DNA from 3 places in the Acidovorax carolinensis genome. Region 2 is predicted to be linked to each of the others. Evidence: predicted binding sites of a transcription regulator. Region 2 holds the regulator's gene; each other region holds the start of a gene.
What was found. Region 2 encodes sigma-54, which starts transcription at its own class of promoters, with help from an activator protein. Its sites were predicted from a motif close to TGGCANGNAANCTGCTTT; they were not measured.

Region 1 (7,493 bases), 1.5 Mb from region 2:
TCGCTAGAAGAGCCATTTTTTATTCAATAAATGGGATCAAGCCACGGCAATCGGAATGAACTGGCGCTGGTCCACTGCTGCCTTGTCAAACTCGAACCAAGGGTCGGGCTCGCCGTCGAGCGCAAACTGCAGCTGCTCCCACAGCGCCTTGCGGCCCTCGTGGTCTTCCAGAATGCGCTTTTTCACATAGTCCAGGCCCACGCGGTTCACGTAGTGCACGGTGCGCTCCAGGTACCAGCCTTCCTGGCGGTACAGCTCGCAAAACGCGCCGGTGTACTCCAGCACTTCTTCTGCGGTTTTGAGCTTGGTGAAGAAGTGGGCCACCTCGGTCTTGATGCCGCCGTTGCCGGCCACGTACATCTCCCAGCCGCTGTCCACGCCGATGATGCCCACGTCCTTGATGCCGGCCTCGGCGCAGTTGCGCGGGCAGCCGCTCACCGCAAACTTGACCTTGTGCGGGGCATACATGCGCCACATGGCGCGCTCCAGGTCCTTGCCCATCTGCGTGCTGTCTTGGGTGCCCATGCGGCACCACTCGCTGCCCACGCAGGTCTTCACGGTGCGCAGCGCCTTGGCATAGGCGTGGCCGCTGGGCATGCCGATGTCCTTCCACACGTTGACCAGGTCTTCCTTCTTCACGCCCAGCAAATCGATGCGCTGGCCGCCCGTGACCTTGATGGTGGGGATGTGGTACTTGTCGGCCGCATCGGCAATGCGGCGCAGCTCGTCGGCCGTGGTCTCTCCCCCCCACATGCGGGGGATGACGCTGTAGGTGCCGTCTTTCTGGATGTTGGCGTGGCTGCGCTCGTTGATGGCGCGGCTTTGCGGGTCGTCCTTGGCGTCCTTGGGCCAGGTGCTGATGAGGTAGTAGTTGACGGCGGGGCGGCAGGTGGCGCAGCCGTTGGGCGTCTTCCACTCCATGAATCGGAACACGTCGCCAATGCTCAGCAGCTTGTTGGCGCGGATCGCGTCGCGCACGGCCTGGTGCCCATGGTCGGTGCAGCCGCACAGGGCCTTGGTCTTGGGTGTGGCGCTGTAGTCGCCACCGGCGGTGAACATGATGATCTGCTCAACCAGCCCGGTGCACGAACCGCAACTCGCGCTGGCCTTGGTGTGCTTGCGCACTTCATCGAGCGTGAACAGGCCCTTGTCCTTGATGGCCTTGCAGATGGCGCCCTTGGTCACGCCGTTGCAGCCGCACACTTCGTCGCTGTCCTGCATGGCGGCGGCCTTGCTCTGGCCCTGGTGGCCGGTGTCGCCCAGGTGCGATTCGCCGAACATCAGCTTGTCGCGGATGTCGTTCACCGTGCGGCCGTCGCGCAGCAGCTTGAAGTACCAGCTGCCGTCCACGGTGTCGCCATACAGGCAGGCGCCCACCAGCTTGTCGTCCTTGATGACGAGCTTTTTGTACACGCCGCCAAAGGGGTCGCTCATCACGATCTCCTCGGTGTCGGCGCCGCCCTGGAAGTCGCCCGCACTGAACAGGTCGATGCCCGTCACCTTGAGCTTGGTGGACGTGAGCGAGCCCTGGTAGCGGCCAATGCCGAACTCGGCCAGATGGTTGGCCAGCACCTTGCCCTGCTCGAACAGCGGCGCCACCAGGCCATAGGCAATGCCCCGGTGCGCGGCGCATTCGCCCACGGCGTAGATGCGGGCGTCGGTGGTGGTCTGCAGCGTGTCGCTGACCACGATGCCGCGGTTCACATGCAGGCGCATCTTTTCAGCCAGTGCGGTGTTGGGGCGGATGCCCACGGCCATCACCACCAGGTCGGCGGGCACCTCGGTGCCGTCCTTGAACTTCACTGCCTTCACGCGGCCCGTGTCGTCACCCAGCAGCTCCTGCGTCTGTGCCTTCATGAGGAACTGCATGCCGCGCTCGGCCAGCGACTTTTGCAGCATCCGGCCGGCCACGTCGTCGAGCTGGCGTTCCATCAGCCAGTCGCCCACATGCACCACGCTCACCTGCATGCCGCGCTTCATGAGGCCGTTGGCGGCCTCCAGGCCCAGCAGGCCACCGCCGATCACCACCGCATGTTTGTAGGTGGCGGCCGCGTCGATCATGGCCTGCGTGTCGGCAATGTCGCGGTAGGCCAGCACGCCCTGCAAATCCTTGCCCGGGATGGGCAGGATGAACGGGTTGGAGCCCGTGGCCATGATGAGGCGGTCGTATTCGGCGGTGATGGTCTCGCCCGCTGCATTGGTGGCGTGGACGGTGCGGTGCACGCGGTCCACGTCGGTCACGGTGAAACCCGTGTGCAGCGTTATGTGGTGATCGGCATACCACTGCCAGTCGTTCAGGATGATCTCGTCAATGGTCTGCTCGCCGGCCAGCACGGGCGACAACAGGATGCGGTTGTAGTTGGGGTGCGGCTCGGCGCCGAACACCGTGATGTCGTACAGGTCGGGCGCAATCTTCAGCAGCTCTTCGAGCGTGCGCACACCGGCCATGCCGTTCCCCACCATCACCAGCCTGGATTTTTTCATCGTGACCTCCGTAGGCGTTTCGGAAAAACAAAAAGGCGTCCGCACGGTGCGCTGGCCTGGCAGCCAACACCCTCGCAGGGACGCCATCGTCTTCGTCAGCCCAACACGCCATTGCACCGGGCTCAACATGCGGCCTACCTTGGCCACACCCGGGGTAATGCAAGGCCTGTGCCAGCGGTGAGCGGAATGGAGGGTTTTGGCGAAATCGGGCTGCAACGCTTATGTATAAAGCGCGAATAGCTATCAAAAAAGAAGTAGCGATAGAGGCGGGCTCGCGTTGCCGGTGCAAGGCCAGCGTGGCGGTTGGGCCAGCTTGGTGCGTGTGCACCACGGGGAGCTGGCCTCAACGTGGTGGGCATGGCGGATCAGCGCCCACGCTTCACCAAAGGGCTTGCACCGCCCTGCGCTGGAAACTGCTTGTCTCACAGCGCAGTGCGAAAACCTTCGCGCGCCGCTTCAGGTGCCGGGCGTTGTCGTGCTATCGCCCGTGGCGGCGTCGTTCCATCCGCCGCCCAGCACCTTGTACAGCGTGATGCGGTTGGCCTGTTCGGCCAGCGCCAGACCGATCAGCGTCTGCTGCGCGCTGTAGAGCGAGCGCTGGGCGTCCAGCACGGGCAGGTAGCTGTCGGCGCCCAGGCGGTAGCGGGCTTCGGACAACTGCAATGCCTTCAGCGTGGCCGCCTGCAGCGATTGCTGGGCCTGCAGGCGCTCGGCCAGCGTGGCGCGTTCGGCCAGGGCATCGGCCACTTCGCGGAACGCGGTTTGCACGGCCTTGTCGTATTGGGCCAGGGCGGTGTCGCGCGCGGTTTCGGCGATCTGGAGGTTGGCGCGGTTGCGGCCAGCATCAAAGATGGGCAGGCGGATCTGTGGCGCAAAGCTCCAGGTGCCGTTGCCGCCGTCAAACAGGCCCGACAGCGCGTTGCTGGCGGTGCCCGCCGACGCCGTGAGCGTGATGCTGGGGAAGAACGCGGCACGCGCCGCGCCAATGCTGGCGTAGGCGCCGCGCAGGGTGTATTCGGCGGCGCGCACGTCGGGGCGGTTGAGCAGCACCGACGAGGGCAGGTCGGCCGGCACCGCCAGCAGGGTGGCGGCGGGCGTGGCAGTGCTGGGGTTGGGGGCGACCGACGTCGTTGTCGTTGCCGGTGCGGCCTGGGTGGGCGACGCCTCGGTCGCCCCGGCTGCCGGGTTCGCGCCATCAGGCAGCAGGGCCGCAGGCACTGGCGCGCCCGCCAGCAGGGCCAGTGCATTGCGGTCGCGCGCCACCTGGCTGGTGAAGGCGGCCACATCGGCGCGGGCGGTGTCCACCGTGGTCTGGGTTTGCGCCAACGTCAGGCCCGAGGCAGCGCCCAGCTCGTAGCTGCGCTGGGTCAGCTCGTATGACTTCTGGCGGCTGCGCAGGGTGTCTTGCGCCAGTTGCAGGCGCCGGCCATCGGCGTCCAGCGTGAGCCAGGCGTTGGCCACCTCGGCCACCAGGCTCAGTTGCACGCTGCGGCGGTTCTCGGTGGTGCGCAAAAATTCCTGCAGCGCGGCCTCGTTGAGGTTCTTCACGCGGCCAAACAGGTCAATCTCGTAGCTGCTGAAGCCCAGCTGCGCGCTGTACTGGCTGCTGGTGGGCGAGCGGCCGCTGGCGGTCAGGTCGTCGGCCGTGCGCGTGCGCGTGCCGGCGGCGGTGGCGCCCACGGCAGGGAAGCGGTTGGACTGCTCCACGCCATATTGCGCGCGGGCCTTCTCGATGGCCAGCATCGCCACGCGCAGGTCGCGGTTGTTTTGCAGCGCCAGCGCCACCAGCGCGCGCAGGCGCGGCTCCTGCAGAAATTCCTGCCAGCCCATCGGGCCGATCTCGGGTGCCAGCGCGGTGCCGTCCGCCACGCTCGTGCCGGTCAGCGTGGCAGGCACGGGCAGTGCGGGACGCGCATAGTCTGGCGCCAGGCTGGTGCAGCCAGCGAGGCTCAGCAGAGCCAGCAAGGCCAGTGCGCTGGCGGCGGTGGCGCGCACCACGGTGCGGCGGGGGGCGATCAGGGGGGTGCGGCTCATGCGGCGGCTCCGGTTTCGCTGGCTGTCTGCTTTGCCTTGCGGTCGGCAAAGTAGCCGCGAATCAGGACAAAGAACACCGGCACAAAAAAGATGCCCAGCACGGTGGCCGACACCATGCCGCCCAGCACCGCCGTGCCGATGGCCTGGCGCCCACCGGCGCCCGCGCCGCTGCCCAGGGCCAGGGGCAACACGCCAAAACCAAAGGCCAGCGAAGTCATCAAAATGGGGCGCAACCGCAGGCGCACGGCTTCCAGCGTGGCATCGAGCACGCTGCGGCCGCGCTCTTGAAGCTGGGTGGCAAATTCCACGATCAAGATGGCATTTTTGGACGACAGCCCCACGGTGGTGAGCAGGCCCACCTGAAAGTACACGTCGTTCGACAGCCCGCGAAACCCGATGCCCAGCAGCGCCCCGACAATGCCCAGCGGCACCACCAGAATCACCGAGAACGGCACCGACCAGCTTTCGTAGAGTGCGGCCAGACACAGGAACACGAACAGGATGGACACCGCATACAGCAGCGGCGCCTGCGAGCCCGACAGCCGCTCCTGGAACGAGGCGCCGGTCCATTCGTAGCCAATGCCCGGAGGCATTTCCTTCATGATGTCTTCGACCGCCGCCATGGCCACGCCCGAGCTCACGCCCGCCGCCGCATTGCCCACGAACTCGTAGCTGGGGCTGCCGTTGTAGCGCTGCAGCTGCGGCGAGCCATAGGTCCAGCGGGTGCTCGAAAACGCCGAGAACGGCACCATCTGCCCCTGGTTGTTGCGCACCGTCCAGGGCGCCACGTCCTGCGGCAGCATGCGAAACGGCGCATCGCCCTGCATGTAGACCCGTTTGACGCGCCCCTTGTTGAGAAAGTCATTCACATAGGTGCCGCCCAGCGCGCTCGACAGCGTGTTGTTCACGTCCACCGTGGCCAGGCCCAAGGCGCCGGCCTTGCTGTCGTCAATGTCCACACCCAGCTGCGCGGTGTCGTCCAGGTTGGTGCTGCGCGTGTTGCTCAGCTCGGTGCGCTGGGCTGCCAGTTCGAGCACCTTGTCGCGCGCGGCCACCAGGGCGTCGTGGCCCAGGCCGTTCAGGTCCTTGAGCTGGAAGTTGAAGCCCGCATTGGCCCCCAGCCCGCGCACGGCGGGCGGCAGCAGCACGAAAATGCGCGCATCGCGGATGGCGGCCAGGTCCTTGGTGGCCTTGCGGGCAATGGCGTCGGCGCTCTGGTCGGGGCGTGTGCGCTGGCTCCAGTTGGTCAGCCGCACAAAGCCGCGCGCCGAGCTCTGGTCGCCGCCTGAGCCGGTGATCGAGTTGAAGCTGATCACATCGGGCTGGGCGGCAAAGTATTTCTGCACCTGGGCCATCACCGCCTGCAGCCGGGCGTTGGACGAACCTGGCGGCAGGGTGATCTGCACCGACACCGCGCCCTGGTCCTCATTGGGCAAGAACGACGTGGGCAGGCGCAAGAACAGCACCGCCATGCCCGCGCAGATCAGCAGATACACCAGCATCATGCGTTTGCCCCGGCGCACCACGGTGCCCACGCCGCGCTGGTAGCCGTCGGCCGTGCGGTCAAAACGGCGGTTGAAGCCGACAAAAAAGCGGTCGATCCAGCCCGCAACGCCCTTGCGCGGCGCGCCATGGGGGCTGTGCTGCCCTTTGGCAATGGGCTTGAGCAAGGTGGCGCACAGCGCGGGCGTGAGCGTCAGGGCCACCAGCACCGACAGCACCATGGCCGACACGATGGTGATGGAAAACTGCCGGTAGATCACCCCGGTGGAGCCGCCGAAGAACGCCATGGGGATGAACACCGCCGACAGCGTGAGCGCAATGCCCACGAGGGCCGGCGTGATCTCGGCCATCGACTTGCGCGTGGCCTCTTTGGGCGACAGGCCTTCCTCGCTCATAACGCGCTCGACGTTTTCCACCACCACGATGGCGTCGTCCACCAGCAGGCCAATGGCCAGCACCAGGCCGAACATGGTCAGCGTGTTGATCGAAAAGCCCGCTGCCGAGAGCACGCCAAAGGTGCCCAGCAGCACCACCGGCACCGCAATGGCCGGAATCAGCGTGGCGCGGAAATTCTGCAAGAAGACATACATCACCAGCACCACCAGCACCATGGCTTCGAACAGGGCCTTGACGACTTCTTCGATGGAGGCGCTCACGAATGGCGTGGTGTCGTAGCTGGTAAAGGGCTTGAGCTGGTAGGGAAAAAAGGGCTGCAGCTCGGCGATCTTGGCATTCACGGCCTCGGCCACGGCCATGGCGTTGGCGCCGTCGGCCAGCACCACGCCCATGCCGGCGCCGGGCTGGCCGTTCAGGCGCGAGGTGATGGTGAGGTTTTCCGCACCGAGCTCGATGCGCGCCACGTCCTTCAGGCGCACGGCGGCGCCGTCGCTGGTGGACTTGAGCACGATCTGCTCGAACTCTTCCTTTGTCTGCAGCTTGCTGCGCGCCGTGATGGTGGCGTTGAGCTGCTGCTCGCCCACGGCGGGCAGGGCGCCGAGCTGGCCCGCCGAGACCTGTGCGTTCTGCGCGTTGATGGCGCTGTCGATGTCCGACGGCATGAGCGCGAATTTTTCGAGCTTGCCCGGATCGAGCCACACGCGCATGGCGTAGCCGGTGCCCAGCGTGAGGACGTCGCCCACGCCGTCAATGCGGCTGATCACGTCGACCAGGTTGCTGGCAATGTAGTCACCAATGTCCACCTGCGACACGCTGGGGTCGGGCGAGGTGAAGGTGATGATCATCAGGTAGTCGTTGCCGCCCTTGGTGACCGAGACGCCGCGGCTTTGCACGGCCTGCGGCAGGCGCGACATGGCCTGCTGCAACTTGTTTTGCACCTGCACCTGGGCCACGTCGATATTGGTGCCAGCGTTGAAGGTGAGCGTGGTGCGCGAGCTGCCCGAGGCGTCGCTGGTCGATCCCATGTAGATCAGGTTGTCCAGGCCCTTGAGCTGCTGCTCGATCACCTGCGTGAC
Region 2 (7,493 bases):
GGTGGCCGCCCATGGCGACTTTGCCTGCACTGCGGCCATGCAGCTGGCCAAGCCCCTCAAGCTCAACCCGCGCGCACTGGGGGAACAGATCAAGACCGCACTGGAAGCCACGCCCGCTTTTCAGCGCTGGGTGTCCGCCATCGAAATCGCCGGTCCGGGCTTTCTGAACATCCGCCTCCAACCCGCCGCCAAGCAGGAAGTGGTGCGTGAGGTGCTGGCTGCGGGCGAGCGCTTTGGTTTTCAGGCCAGCAACGGCCAGCAAGTGCTGGTCGAGTTTGTCTCGGCCAACCCCACCGGCCCGCTCCACGTAGGCCACGGCCGCCAGGCGGCGCTGGGCGATGCCATCTGCAACCTGTTCAGCACCCAAGGCTGGAAGGTGCACCGCGAGTTCTATTACAACGACGCGGGCGTGCAGATCGACACGCTGACCAAAAGCACGCAGCTGCGCGCCAAGGGCTTCAAGCCTGGCGACGACTGCTGGCCCACCGACAGCGAGAACCCGCTGGCCAAGAACTTCTACAACGGCGACTACATCGCCGACATTGCCGAAGCCTTCAAGGCCAAAGCCACGGTCAAGGCCGACGATCGCGAGTTCACGGCCAATGGCGATGTGGAGGACTACGACAACATCCGCCAGTTTGCCGTGGCCTACCTGCGCAACGAGCAGGACAAGGACCTGCAGGCGTTCAATCTGCAGTTCGACGAGTACTACCTCGAATCCAGCCTGTACACCAGTGGCCGCGTCGAGGCCACGGTGAACAAGCTCATCGCCAACGGCAAGACCTACGAACAGGACGGCGCGCTGTGGCTCAAGAGCACCGACTACGGCGACGACAAGGACCGCGTCATGCGCAAGCAGGACGGCACCTACACCTACTTCGTGCCCGACGTGGCGTACCACATCGCCAAGTGGGAGCGCGGCTTCACCAAGGTCGTCAACATCCAGGGCACCGACCACCACGGCACCATCGCCCGCGTGCGCGCCGGTCTGCAGGCGGCGGGCGTTGGCATCCCGCAGGGCTACCCCGACTATGTGCTGCACACCATGGTGCGCGTGGTCAAGGGCGGTGAAGAGGTCAAGATCAGCAAGCGCGCGGGCAGCTACGTCACGCTGCGCGATTTGATCGAGTGGACCAGCAAGGATGCGGTGCGCTTCTTCCTGCTCAGCCGCAAGCCCGACACCGAGTACACCTTCGACGTGGACCTGGCCGTGGCGCAGAACAACGACAACCCCGTGTACTACGTGCAGTACGCGCATGCGCGCATCTGCTCGGTGTTGCGCGCCTGGCAAGAAGCCGGTGGCGGCGATGTCGCCTCGCTCAAGGATGTGGATCTGTCGGCCCTGGAAGGCCCGCAGGCCCAGGCGCTGATGCTGCAGCTGGCCAAATACCCCGAGATGCTCACCGCCGCCGCCGACGGTGAGGCGCCGCACGATGTGACCTTTTACCTGCGCGATCTGGCCGCCAGTTACCACAGCTATTACGATGCCGAGCGCATCCTGGTGGACGACGAGGTGGTGAAGAAGGCGCGCCTGGCGCTGGTCGCTGCCACCGCACGGGTGTTGCACAATGGCCTGGCCGTGCTGGGCGTATCGGCCCCAGCCAGAATGTAAGCAGTTACTACCATGAAGAAAAAACAGACGGGTGGCACCACCATCGGCTTCATTGTCGGGGTCATCGTGGGCCTGGGCGCTGCCCTGGCCGTGGCCGTGTATGTGACCAAGGTGCCCGTGCCCTTCCTGAACAAGGGCGGCCTGCGTGGCGTGGACCAGGACGCCGCCGAAGCCCAGAAGAACAAGAACTGGGACCCCAATTCGCCGCTCTACGGCAAAAACCCCGCGCGCCCGCCCGCCCCTGCCGCGGCCGCCTCGGCCAGTCCCAATGGCGCGGCACCGGCCGCCGAAGTCACCGCTGCGCGTACCCCCGCCAGCAAGCCTGCGACGGCAGACGCCAAGCCGGCCACCAAGGTCGAAACCAAGCAGGCACCCTCGGCGGACCCGCTGGGCGATCTGGCCAAGGCCCGGTCGGCGGCGGTGGATCCGTTTGATTATTTTGTGCAGGCCGGTGCGTTCCCCAGCCAGTCGGGGGCCGATGCCCAGCGCGCCAAGCTGGCCATGCTGGGCTGGGAGGCCCGCGTGAGCGAGCGCGAACAGAATGGCCGCACCGTGTACCGTGTGCGCGTCGGCCCTTTTTCCAAGCGCGACGATGCCGAGCAGCTGAAGGAAAAACTGGAAAGCGCCGGCGTCGAGTCCGCGATGGTGCGTGTCCAGCGCTAGGATGGCGGCGTCCATCGCCATCGTCTGAACTTTTTCATGGGGGCGTTCTCACACCCCCAGACCAGAACAAGGAGTGTCCCTTTCATGAAACGCCGCGAGTTTTCCCTGTCCACCGCTTCGGTGGTTGCCTCTTCCGCCCTGACCCTGCCGCTGGCCACGCCGGCCATGGCACAGGCGCGCCAGTTCAAGGAGGGCAAGGACTACACCAAGCTCGCCAAGCCGTTGACGCCCGATGCGCCCGCCGGCAAGGTGGATGTGATCGAGTTCTTCTGGTACAGCTGCCCGCACTGCAATTCCTTTGAGCCCACGCTGGATGCCTGGGTCAAGGCGGCCCCCAAGGACCTGAGCATCCGCCGCATTCCGGTGGCGTTCAATGCCAGCTTTGTGCCGCAGCAAAAGCTGTATTTCACGCTCGAAGGCATGGGCAAACTCGATACGCTGCACGCCAAGGTGTTCCGCGCCATCCATGTCGAAAAGCTCAAGCTCGCCAAGGACGAGGACATCTTTGCCTGGGTGGCCCAGCAGGGCGTGGACGCCGCCAAGTTCAAGGAGGTCTACACATCCTTCACCGTGGCCAGCCAGGTACGCCGTGCCTCGGCGCTGCAAGAGGGCTATGGCGTGGAGGGCGTTCCCTCGATGGGCGTTGCTGGCCGGTTCTATACCGATGGCACCATGGCCGGCAGCATGCAGACCGTGCTGCAGGTGGTGGAGTATCTGGCGGGCGTGGCGCGCAAGGGCTGACCCCGCAGTGCCCACCCGTTCGAGAAGCCCGCGACTGCGGGCTTTTTTATGGGCTGCAGCGCCCGTGCATGGCTACAATCCGTGCAAGATTCGTGCCTCATGAAAAATAGATTCCTCTCGATCCTGCTGCTGACGGCCCTGGCCTGCGCCCCTGGCGTGGGCCTTGCCGAAAAAGCCGACCGCAACAAGCCCATGAACATCGAGGCCGATGCGTTGCGCCACGATGAGCTCAAGCAGACCAGTGTGTTCACGGGCCGGGTGGTCATGACCAAGGGTTCCATCGTGCTGCGGGGCGCGCGGCTCGATGTGCGCCAGGATGCCGATGGCTACCAATATGGCGTGGTGACGGCCGAGCCAGGCAAGCGCGCGTTCTTCCGGCAAAAGCGCGACACCCCGGCCGGCGCACCCGACGAGTTCATCGAAGGCGAGAGCGAAATCATCGAGTACGACGGCAAGGCCGACAACGTGCGCTTCATCACCCGCGCCGAGATGCGCCGCTATCGTGAATCGGTGGTGACCGATGACGTGTCGGGCGCCGTCATCGTCTACAACAACCTGACCGACGTGTTCACGGTCGATGGCCAGAAAAAGTCGGCTGCAAGCGCGCCGGGCGATGCACCCGCCCCGGGCGGACGCGTGCGCGCCGTGCTGTCTCCGGCCAAGGAGCAGCCTGCCGGCGTTGCGGCCCCGGCGCCGGCGGCCAGCGGTCCGGTGCTGCGTCCCAGCAACTCGCTCGGCGGTGCAAGCAAGTGAGTGCTGCGACGGTGAATACAGGTCAAGGCCCAGATACCCAGGCGGGCAGCCGCCTGGAAGTCGAGCACCTCGAAAAATCCTATGGCAGCCGCAAGGTCGTCAAGGACGTGTCCCTGGTCGTGCAAAAGGGCGAAGTGGTGGGGCTGCTTGGCCCCAATGGCGCGGGCAAGACCACCTCGTTCTACATGATCGTTGGCCTGGTGCGCTGCGATGGCGGTGATATCCGCATCGATGGCCACTCGGTGGCGAACATGCCGATCCACCGGCGTTCGCGTCTGGGGTTGTCCTATCTGCCGCAAGAGGCGTCGATCTTTCGCAAGCTGAACGTCGAGGAGAACGTGCGCGCCGTGCTGGAGCTGCAGCGCGGCGACGATGGCAAACCCTTGCCCGGGCCGAGATTGAAGCGCGCCTCACCGCCTTGCTGCAGGAGTTGCGCGTGGACCACCTGCGCGAATCACCGGCCCTGGCCCTGTCGGGCGGTGAGCGCCGCCGGGTCGAAATCGCCCGTGCCCTGGCCACCCAGCCGCGCTTCATCCTGCTCGACGAGCCCTTTGCCGGCATCGACCCGATCGCGGTGATTGAGATCCAGCGCATCATCGGCTTTTTGAAGGCGCGCGGCATCGGCGTGCTGATCACCGACCACAACGTGCGCGAAACGCTGGGCATCTGCGACCACGCCTTCATCATCAGCGATGGTCGCGTGCTGGCCCAGGGCACTCCGTCCGAAATCGTTGACAACGCCGAGGTGCGTCGGGTGTACCTGGGCGAACATTTCAGGATGTGATGAAACCGGGTCTTTCGCTGCGCGTTTCGCAGCACCTGTCGCTCACGCCGCAGTTGCAGCAATCCATCCGGCTGTTGCAGCTGTCGACGCTGGAGCTGTCGCAGGAAGTCGAGCAGATGCTCGATGAAAACCCGTTTCTGGAGCGCACCGCCGAAGAAGCGCCGCGCGAGGAATTTGGCCTGGAGGCGGCCGACACCCCCGCGCAGGCCGACGACTACAGCGCCGATGACGCTATGTATTCAGGAGCTGCTGGCGCAAGCAGTACAAGCGCTGAGGGCCAAAATGATGCTGAAACCCCCAGCGCCAGCGCGGATGAGCCCGACTGGAGCGGCGACGGCACCGTGGAAATGGCGCCCAACGATGCCGAGTGGGGTGGCGATGCACCCGCCCGCAACCGCAACGACTCCGACGGCGACGAGGCCGATGCCACCGAGCTGGCGCGCTCGCACGAGTCGCTCACGTCCTTTCTGCACCGTCAGGCCCTGGCGCTGCGCCTGTCCGAGATCGACCGCGCCGCGCTGCGTTTTCTGATCGAATCGCTGAACGACGATGGCTACCTCGAAGAACCACTTGAAGAGCTGGCCACGGGCCTGGCCGGCGAGGGCAACCTGGAGCAGATCGACGAGCTGGTGCACCGTTTCACCGTGGCGCAACGCCTGCTGCAAAGCCTGGAGCCCGTGGGCGTGGGCGCGCGCAACCTGGCCGAATGCCTGACGCTGCAGCTGACCGCCCTGGCCGCCGATGAAAACAGCGCGATCGACCCCGACACCGTGCAGACCGCTCTGCGCATCTGCCAGCAGCCGCTGGAGATGCTGGCGCGCCGCGACATCCGCCGCCTGACGCAGCTGTGTGGCGATGGCGAGGAGCGCACCCGCGCCGCCATGGCGCTGATTGCCCGCCTGGAGCCGCGCCCCGGCCGCCGCTTTGCCGATGTCGAGCGCAACATCATCGTGCCCGACGTCATCGTGCGCAAGGCGGGCCGTGCCAACGGCCGCGATGGCCAGCACAACTTCATCGTTCAGCTCAATCCCGACGTGATGCCGCGCCTGCGCGTGCACGACATCTACGCCGGCGCTCTGCGCGGTCACAAGGGCGGCGAGGGCCACCAGGGCATGCAGCAGCGCCTGCAGGAGGCGCGCTGGTTCATCAAGAACATCCAGCAGCGCTTTGACACCATCCTGCGCGTCTCCCGCGCCATCGTCGAGCGGCAGAAGAATTTTTTCACCCACGGCGAGCTGGCCATGCGCCCGCTGGTGCTGCGCGACATCGCCGACGAGCTGGGCCTGCACGAGTCCACCATCAGCCGCGTGACCACCGCCAAGTACATGGCCACGCCGATCGGTACCTATGAGCTCAAATACTTCTTTGGCTCGGGCCTGGGCACCGAGACCGGCGGCAATGCCTCCAGCACGGCGGTGCGTGCGCTGATCAAGCAGTTCGTCGCCGCTGAAAACCCCGCCAAGCCGCTGTCCGACAGCCAGATCGCCGAGATGCTCAAGGAGCAGGGCATCGAGTGCGCGCGCCGCACGGTGGCCAAGTACCGCGAGGCGCTCAAGATCGCGCCCGCCAACCTGCGCAAGGCGCTCTAGGCACACCCCCGCTTGGGGCGCATGGCGCCCCCTGTGCGATTCTTTCGTTTATCTACCCGCCGTACCCACCATGGCCCGCATCGTTTTCGACCTTCCCCCGCATTTCGGTTTTGCCACCGAGATGCAGATCTACATCAGCCACGTCAACCAGGGCGGGCACCTGGACAACGCACAGCTGCTCACGTTGGTGTCCGAAGCGCGCGTGCGCTTCTTCCAGTCGCTGGGCTACCCCGAGGCGGACGTGGGCGGCCTGTCCATCGTGGTGGGCGACATCGTGGCGCAGTACAAGTCCGAGGGTTTCCACGGCGAGACGATGCGCGTGGAGATGGCGCCAGCGGACTTCAACCGCTATGGTTTCGACCTCGTCTTTCGCATGACCGAGAAGACATCGGGCCGCGAGGTGGCGCGCGGCAAGATCGGCATCGTCTTCATCGGCAAGGCAGACCGCAAGGTGGCGCCGATTCCCGAGTCCATCCGCCAGTTGCTGCTGCTCAAGGCCTGAGCGCGTATCCTTTCGCCCAGTCTTATGAACCAACTCCAACTTTTTCTTCCCTGCGCCGCCGGCGTCGAGAGCTATCTGGCCGACGAGGTGCACGCCATCACCGGCCTCACGGGGCAAGACCTGCTCACCGGCCGGGGCGGCGTGCTGCTGCGCGCGTCGTGGCGCGATGCGCTGCTGCTCAACCTGCACAGCCGCCTGGCGCAACGCGTGCTGGTGCAGCTGGCGCACCGTCCCTATCGCTCTGAAAACGACCTGTATGCCGCCGCCAGCGATGTGGCCTGGGAGATCTGGTTCACCACGCGCCAGACCTTCAAGGTCGAAGTGACGGCCCAGCACAGCCCGCTGCAGAGCCTGAATTTCGCGGGCCTCAAGGTCAAGGACGCCGTGGCCGACCGCTTTCGCGCCAAGACCGGCGTGCGCCCCGACGTGAACACGCAGTGGCCGGACGTGCGCATCCACCTGCACCTGACCACCGACGAGGCCACGATCTACATCGACACCTCGGGCGAGCCGCTGTTCAAGCGCGGCTGGCGCGAGGACAAGGGCGACGCGCCGCTGAAGGAAACCCTGGCCGCCGCCATGATTGCTGCGAGCGGCTGGGACCCGCTGGGCGACCACCCGGTGCCGCTGTACGACCCCTGCTGCGGCAGCGGCACCATCGCCATCGAGGCCGCGCAGATCGCCTGCCGCATCCCGGCGGGCATGTTGCGCCGCTTTGCGTTCGAGAAGATGCTACCGTTCCAGACGCATGTCTGGAGTGCTATCAAAATCGAAGCTGAAAGCGCAATCCAGAAAAGCGCTGTGCCCCTATTTGGCAGTGATGTGGCCCACCGCATGGTCGATTTTGCG
Region 3 (7,493 bases), 460 kb from region 2:
TGGCGCGTCGAGCAGGTCGGTGGGCGGCAACGCGGGCACCTCCACATGCAGGTCGATGCGATCAAGCAGGGGCCCGCTGAGCTTGCCCTGGTAGCGCGCCACCTGGTCGGGCGTGCAGCGGCAGGCACGCTGCGCAGACCCCAAGAAGCCGCAGGGGCAGGGGTTCATGGCAGCCACCATCTGAAAACACGCCGGAAACTCGGCGCGCCGGGCGGCGCGCGCAATGGTGATGCGCCCGGTTTCCAGGGGCTCGCGCAGGGCCTCCAGGGCGGCCCGGGGGAACTCCGGCAACTCGTCCAGGAACAGCACCCCGTGGTGGGCCAGTGATATTTCTCCTGGCTGCGGCGGCGAGCCGCCGCCCACCAGCGCCACGGCCGATGCCGTGTGGTGGGGCTGGCTGGTGGGCCGCTGCGCCCATTGCCCGGCAGCGAAGCGACCTGCCAGGCTGGCCACGGCCGCACTTTCCAGGGCCTCTTCCATCGTCATGGCTGGCAGCAGCCCGGCAAAGCGCTGGGCCAGCATGGACTTGCCCGAACCGGGCGGGCCCATCATCAGCAGGCTGTGCCCGCCGGCGGCCGCGATTTCGAGCGCGCGTTTGGCGGCGGCCTGGCCCTTGACGTCCGAAAGATCGGCATAGACCGCTTGCGTGGCCAGCGGTGCGGGCTGCAGCAGGCACCAGCCCTCGTCCGTGGCAGCGGTGTCGTCGATGGACTCCTGGCCGCCTGCCGGCAGGAACTGCCGCACGACATCCAGCAGGTGGCGCGCGCGGTAAACCTGCGCGCCGGGCACCAGGGCGGCTTCTTCGGCGCTGCCCGGTGGCAACACCAGCCGCACCGCTACCTGGTGGGCGCGCAGCGCCAGGCTGGTGGCGAGTGCGCCGCGCACAGGGCGCAATTGACCGGACAGCGACAGCTCGCCGGCGAACTCATGGCCGGCCAGGCGGCTGGCGTCGATCTGTCCGCTGGCGGCCAGGATGCCCAGGGCAATCGGCAGGTCAAAGCGCCCCGAGTCCTTGGGCAGATCGGCCGGTGCAAGGTTTACGGTGATGCGCTTGTTGTGGGGGAACTCCAGCCCCGCGTTCTGCAGCGCCGAGCGCACACGCTCGCGCGCCTCCTTCACCTCCACATCGGCCAGGCCGACCAGGGTGAAGCTGGGAAGCCCGTTGGCCAGATGCACCTCGACGGTGACGGAGGGCGCTTCCAGCCCCAGAAGCGCGCGACTTTGCACCAATGCAAGACTCATGAACGGTTTTCTCCCCAGTTGGGTGCGGTGTGTGGGTGATTGTCGCCTGCTGGCGGCGCTGCGCACCAATGGGGTGCGATCGCGTGGCGCTGCAGCCAATGTACGGGCGAACGCACGCCGTGGATACGGGCCCTGTCGCCATGGTCGTTCACAACATGGCACGGACCGTGCTTAACCCGACTGTCCCTACTCTTTGTCCAACCGGAGGAACCATGAACCGCGCATCCATCAAGCTTCTGAGCGTCGCCTTTGCTGCAGCCCTGCCTTTGCTGGCCAGTGCCCAGCTCACCGGCAATGTCAGCCTGACCAGCAACTACAAGTTCCGGGGGCAGGACCAGGACACCGGCAAGGTCAGCGCTTTCAAGCCCGCCGTGCAGGGCGGTTTTGACTATGCCTTCGGTGACACCGGCTGGTACGTCGGCAACTGGAACTCCAGCGTGAACTGGCTGTCCGGCAACTCGCTGGAAGCCGATATCTACGGTGGCTACAAATTCAAGGCCGGTGAGGTGGACCTGGATCTGGGGGCCCTGAGCTACCTGTATCCCGGCAACACCAGCGGCAACACCACCGAGCTCTATGGCGCCGCCACCTTCGGCCCGCTCACGGCCAAGTATTCGCACACGGTGTCCAAGGATTACTTCGGCTGGGCGGGCGCCAAGTCTGGCTCTGGTCTCAAGGGCCGCAACACGGGCTACCTGAATTTCGCGGTGGCGCAGGAAGTCATGCCCAAGGTGACGCTGAAGGCCGCGGTGGGCTTCACCCGCTTTTCCAGCGACATCAAGGACTCGGGCGTTCCCAACTACATGGACTACAGCGTGGGCGGTGCCTACGACTTTGGCGACGGCCTCACCCTGGGTGCCGCCATCGTGGGCGCCAACAAGAAAGACTATTTCGGTCCCGGCAACAAAGCCCGCCTGATCGCCACGCTCACCAAAACCCTGTAATCAACGGCAGGCACCCCTAGGGTGCCGTCTATCGGAGGAACTCAAAATGAAAATGGTGACAGCCATCATCAAACCCTTCAAGCTCGACGAAGTGCGTGAAGCTCTTTCCGACATCGGGGTGCAAGGCATCACGGTGACCGAGGTCAAGGGCTTCGGGCGCCAGAAGGGCCATACCGAGCTGTACCGCGGCGCGGAATATGTGGTCGACTTCCTGCCCAAGGTCAAGATCGAGGCCGCCGTGGCCGACGAGCTGGTGGACCGCGTGATCGAAGCCATCGAAGGCGCGGCACGCACCGGCAAGATTGGTGACGGCAAGATTTTCGTCACCCATCTGGAGCAGGTGGTGCGCATCCGCACCGGCGAAACCGGCAAGGAAGCCCTTTAAGCGCCGGCCAAGGCCCCGCTGCATTCCACAAAGAGAACATGCCATGAAAAAACTGCTTGCCTCCTTCGTTCTGGGACTGAGCCTGCTTTGCGCAGGATCGATGTCCCTGGCCCAGGCACCCGCCCCGGCCGAAACCACTACTGCCGCCCCGGCGGCCGATGCTGCTGCGCCCGCCGCTCCGTGGCTGCGCCGGCAGATGCAGCCCGGCGCCCGCCGCCGCGGCTGCCGAGGCCGCACCCGCGGCGCCAGCGCCCAAGCTCGACTCGGGCGACACCGCATGGATGCTGACTTCCACCATGCTCGTGATCCTGATGGTCATCCCGGGCCTGGCCCTGTTCTACGGCGGCCTGGCCCGCTCCAAGAACATGCTGTCGGTGCTGGTGCAGGTGTTCGTGATCTTTGCGCTGATCACCGTGCTGTGGGCCATTTATGGGTACAGCCTGACCTTTGCCGGCGAGGGTCAGTTCTTTGGCGGCTTTGACAAGATCTTCCTCAAGGGCATAGCGCCAGACACGCTGTCGGGCCTGCTGCCGACCATTCCGGAGTACGTGTTCGTCGCCTTCCAGTCCACCTTTGCCGCCATCACCGTGGCGCTGATCGTGGGTTCGTTCGCCGAGCGCATCAAGTTTGCTGCCGTGCTGATCTTCGCCGTGCTGTGGTTCACCTTCAGCTACATCCCGATGGCCCACATGGTGTGGGGCGGTGGTTTGCTGGGCAAGGACGGCGCGCTCGACTTTGCTGGCGGCACCGTGGTGCACATCAATGCCGGTATCGCCGGCCTGGTGGGTGCCTTCATGGTGGGCAAGCGCATCGGCTTTGGCAAGGAAGCACTGACCCCGCACAGCCTGACGCTGACCATGGTGGGCGCCTCGCTGCTGTGGGTGGGCTGGTTCGGCTTCAACGCCGGCTCGGCCGGTGCTGCCAACGGTGTGGCCGGTCTGGCCTTCATCAACACCATTCTGGCCACGGGCGCTGCCACGCTGTCCTGGCTGGCCGGTGAAGCGTTGCACAAGGGCAAGGCCTCGATGCTGGGTGCTGCCTCGGGTGCGGTGGCCGGTCTGGTGGCGGTCACGCCGGCTGCCGGTTTCGTGGGCCCCATGGGTTCCATCGTGCTGGGCCTGATCGCTGGCGTGGTCTGCCTGTGGGGTGTGGGCGGCCTCAAGAAGATGCTGGGTGCCGACGATGCGTTCGATGTGTTTGGCGTGCACGGCGTGGGCGGCATCATCGGTGCCATCCTGACGGCGGTGTTTGCCTCGCAAAGCCTGGGCGGCACGGGTGGCCTGACCCCCGATACCTTCGCCATGGGTGCGCAGCTGTGGATCCAGGTCAAGAGCGTGCTGCTGACCATCGTGTGGTCGGGCGTGGTCTCCTTCATTGCCTACAAGGTCGCCGATCTGCTGGTGGGCCTGCGTGTCTCTGAAGAAGCCGAGCGCGAAGGTCTGGACATCACGTCACACGGCGAGACGGCGTACAACCGCTGATCGCCCCGCGCTGCGGCGTCTGGTGGCACCGCAGCGCACTGAAATTTCGGTGAGTGTCTCTTCAAGGTTTTGGCCCGCCCTTCTGGCGGGCCTTTTTTGTGGGGTGAAACAGCAGCTTGCCGCACGACCAGTCGCTGCGCCAGTGGAATGCACGGCCGCTGTTCAAAAAATTCATGCGGCCCACCCGGCATGCCCTGGTTGCGGGCCGCTACCATGCAGACCATGGAATTCGCCCTGCGCCAGATTGTTGACCGTGTCCACGCCGCCGCCGCCGCGCAAACGCCGCTGCGCATCCGTGGCGGGGGCACCAAGGACTTTCATGGTCTGGCGTTGCGCGGCGAGCTGCTCGACACCCGCGCGCTCACCGGCATCGTGAGCTATGAACCCAGCGAGCTGGTGGTCACGGTGCGTGCCGGCACGCCACTGGCCGAGCTGGAGGCCGTGCTGGCCGAGCAAGGCCAGTGCCTGCCGTTCGAGCCGCCCCATTTCGGCCCGGGCGCCACGGTGGGCGGCATGGTGGCCGCGGGCCTGAGCGGCCCCGCCCGCGCCAGCGTGGGCGCGGTGCGCGACTACCTGCTGGGGGTGGTGCTGCTCAACGGCCGTGCCGAGCTGCTCACGTTCGGCGGCCAGGTCATGAAAAACGTCGCGGGCTACGATGTCTCGCGCCTCATGGCGGGCGCCTGGGGCACGCTGGGCCTGCTCACCGAGGTCAGCCTCAAGGTGCTGCCCGTGGCACCCGGCGAGGCCACGCTGCGCTTTGAATGCAGCCAGGCCGATGCCCTGCGCCGGCTGCACGCCTGGGGTGGCCAGCCCCTGCCGCTTAACGCCAGCTGCTGGGTGGAAGACGCGGGCGTGGGTCAGCTTTACGTGCGCCTGCGCGGCGCCGTGGCAGCGGTCGATGCGGCCTGCCGTAGCATGGGCGGCACGCGGCTTGATAACGCCACCGTGGCGCCCGACTGGCTGGCCTGCCGGGATCAGACCCTGCCCTGGTTCGCCGCCCGCCGGGCGCGCCCCGGGCAGGCGCTGTGGCGCCTGTCGCTGCCCGCCACCGCGCCGGTGCTGGCTCTGCCTGCGGGTGGTGCATCGCCGCTGATCGAATGGCATGGCGCCCTGCGCTGGGTGCAGGCGCCGCTGGAGCAGGGCGATGCACTGCGCGAAGCGGCCCGGGCGGTGGGTGGAAGTGCTTCTTTATTCATAGCTGATGGCGCTGATGGATCAACCGCTACAGGCCAAATTGGCCTGAAATCTGTGGCCTTGGCGCAGATCCATGCGCGCCTCAAGCACGCCTTTGATCCGGCTGGCATTTTCAATCCCGGCCGCCTGGCGCCGCAGTGGTGAGGGGCGCGCCCATGGCTGCCACCGCCGTACGGCATCGGAAACCATGCCTTGACGGCGGCGGAATCTGACCATGCGGCGCCTGCGGCATCTCACCGGCCACCACCGCACCGGCACCAGCAACCGTGTGCTGGGGCTGTTGCTGGCCTTCAATGCCGGGGCGGTGAACGCGGGCGGTTTTCTGGTGGTGCACCTGTACACCTCGCACATGACGGGCTTTCTGTCGATGCTGGCCGACAACCTCGTGCTGGGCAACATGGTGCTGGTGCTCAGCGCCCTGGGGGCCCTGCTGGCCTTCATCAGCGGGGCGGCCACCACGGCGGTCATGGTGAACTGGGCGCTGCAGCGCAAACTGCACAGCAGCTATGCGCTGCCGCTTCTGCTGGAGGCAGGGCTCATGCTGGTGTTCGGGCTGGTGGGCGCCATCACGCTCGACTGGCGCACGCCTTTTTCCGTGCCCATGACGGTGCTGCTGCTGTCCTTCATCATGGGGCTGCAGAACGCCACCGTGACCAAGATGTCCTCGTCGCAGATCCGCACCACGCACATGACGGGCGTGGTGACCGACCTCGGTATCGAGCTGGGCAAGATGCTGTACTGGAACCGCACCGGCATCGCGGTGGAGAACCAGGTGCGCGCCAACCACGCACGGCTGCGCCTGTTTGCGGGTCTGGTGGCGATGTTTCTTGTCGGTGGCATCGCCGGGGCGGCTGGCTTCAAGCATGTGGGCTTTGTGTTTGTGGTGCCGCTGGCGCTGGTGCTGCTGGCCCTGTCGCTGCCCCCGCTGTGGGCCGATCGGGCGCGCCTGCGCCGTCCCCTGCGCAAGGCCGGGCCCGCCCAGCTGCCGCCCGCCCCTGAACCTTTCTTGCTGATCCATCCAGGCTGCACCCCATGCAAACCCAACTCGCCCCTGAATACCGCGCACGCACCGACGGACCGGAGGCCGAAGCCATCCTGCGCAAATGCGTGCACTGCGGTTTCTGCACGGCCACCTGTCCCACCTACCAGTTGCTGGGCGACGAGCTCGACGGCCCGCGCGGCCGCATTTACCTCATCAAGCAGGTGCTCGAAGGCGAGGCCCCCACGCGCAAGACGCAGATGCACCTGGACCGGTGCCTGACCTGCCGCAACTGCGAAAGCACCTGCCCCAGCGGCGTGCAATACGGCCACCTGGTCGATATCGGCCGCAAGATCGTCGATGAAAAAGTGCCCCGCCCCTTGGGCGAAAAGGCCCTGCGCTGGGCGCTGAAGGAAGGTCTGCCCTCGCCCCTGTTCGCTCCCGCCATGAAGGTGGGCCAGGTGGTGCGCGGCCTGCTGCCCAAGGCCCTCCAGGCCAAGGTGCCCGCGCCGCAGCCGGCGGGGGCCTGGCCCACCCGCGAACATGCGCGCAAGGTGCTCATGCTGGCCGGTTGCGTGCAGCCGGCCATGATGCCCAACATCAACACCGCCACCGCCCGCGTGCTGGACGCGGCGGGCATCCAGACCGTGATCGCGCCCCAGGCCGGTTGCTGCGGGGCCGTCAAGTTCCACCTCAACGACCAGGAGGGCGGCAAGGCCGAGATGCGCGCCAATATCGACGCCTGGTGGCCGCTGGTGGCGGCGGGCGGTGTGGAATCCATTGTCATGAATGCCTCGGGCTGCGGCGTCACGGTCAAGGAATATGGCCACATCCTCAAGGACGACCCGCACTATGCCGACAAGGCCGAGCGCATCAGCGCCCTCACGCGCGACCTGTCGGAGCTGCTGCCCGCCCTGCTGCCCGAGCTGGCGCAAAAAATGGCGGGCCGGGTCCAGCGCCCCGACATGCTGTTCGCCTACCACCCGCCTTGCACCCTGCAGCATGGCCAGCAACTGCGCGGTGGGGTAGAGACACACCTGAACCAGCTGGGCTTCAAGCTGCGCGTGGCCCGGAACGAATCCCATCTGTGCTGCGGCTCGGCGGGCACGTATTCGGTGCTCCAGCCTGACCTGTCCTACCAGCTGCGCGACCGCAAGCTCGGTGTGCTGGGCGAGGCCTTTGGCGAGCAGGCGCCCGACGTGATCCTGTCGGCCAACATCGGCTGCATCACGCACCTGCAAAGCGGCACGTCCACGCCGGTGCGGCAC

Region 1: a site for sigma-54 is predicted at 2,641-2,658, ahead of nirB (nitrite reductase large subunit NirB). Genes of this name have one in related genera too.
Region 3: a site for sigma-54 is predicted at 1,399-1,416, ahead of CBP34_RS00850 (TorF family putative porin). Genes of this name have one in related genera too.

Annotation. Positions count from the first base shown of each region.
Region 1 covers NZ_CP021361.1:1,255,167-1,262,659, forward strand. Annotated here, with positions in the region: gene nirB (nitrite reductase large subunit NirB) at 37-2,484, opposite strand; gene CBP34_RS05855 (efflux transporter outer membrane subunit) at 2,941-4,518, opposite strand; gene CBP34_RS05860 (efflux RND transporter permease subunit) at 4,515-7,493, opposite strand, start outside.
Region 2 covers NZ_CP021361.1:3,845,112-3,852,604, reverse strand. Annotated here, with positions in the region: gene argS (arginine--tRNA ligase) at 1-1,612, shown strand, start outside; gene CBP34_RS18100 (SPOR domain-containing protein) at 1,625-2,275, shown strand; gene CBP34_RS18095 (thiol:disulfide interchange protein DsbA/DsbL) at 2,360-3,016, shown strand; gene lptA (lipopolysaccharide transport periplasmic protein LptA) at 3,116-3,769, shown strand; partial or broken gene lptB (LPS export ABC transporter ATP-binding protein) at 3,766-4,553, shown strand; gene CBP34_RS18080 (RNA polymerase factor sigma-54) at 4,553-6,142, shown strand; gene CBP34_RS18075 (acyl-CoA thioesterase) at 6,213-6,644, shown strand; gene CBP34_RS18070 (THUMP domain-containing class I SAM-dependent RNA methyltransferase) at 6,669-7,493, shown strand, end outside.
Region 3 covers NZ_CP021361.1:184,266-191,758, forward strand. Annotated here, with positions in the region: gene CBP34_RS00845 (YifB family Mg chelatase-like AAA ATPase) at 1-1,242, opposite strand, end outside; gene CBP34_RS00850 (TorF family putative porin) at 1,455-2,186, shown strand; gene glnK (P-II family nitrogen regulator) at 2,233-2,571, shown strand; partial or broken gene amt (ammonium transporter) at 2,615-4,052, shown strand; gene glcE (glycolate oxidase subunit GlcE) at 4,266-5,390, shown strand; partial or broken gene CBP34_RS00870 (YoaK family protein) at 5,461-6,228, shown strand; gene glcF (glycolate oxidase subunit GlcF) at 6,279-7,493, shown strand, end outside.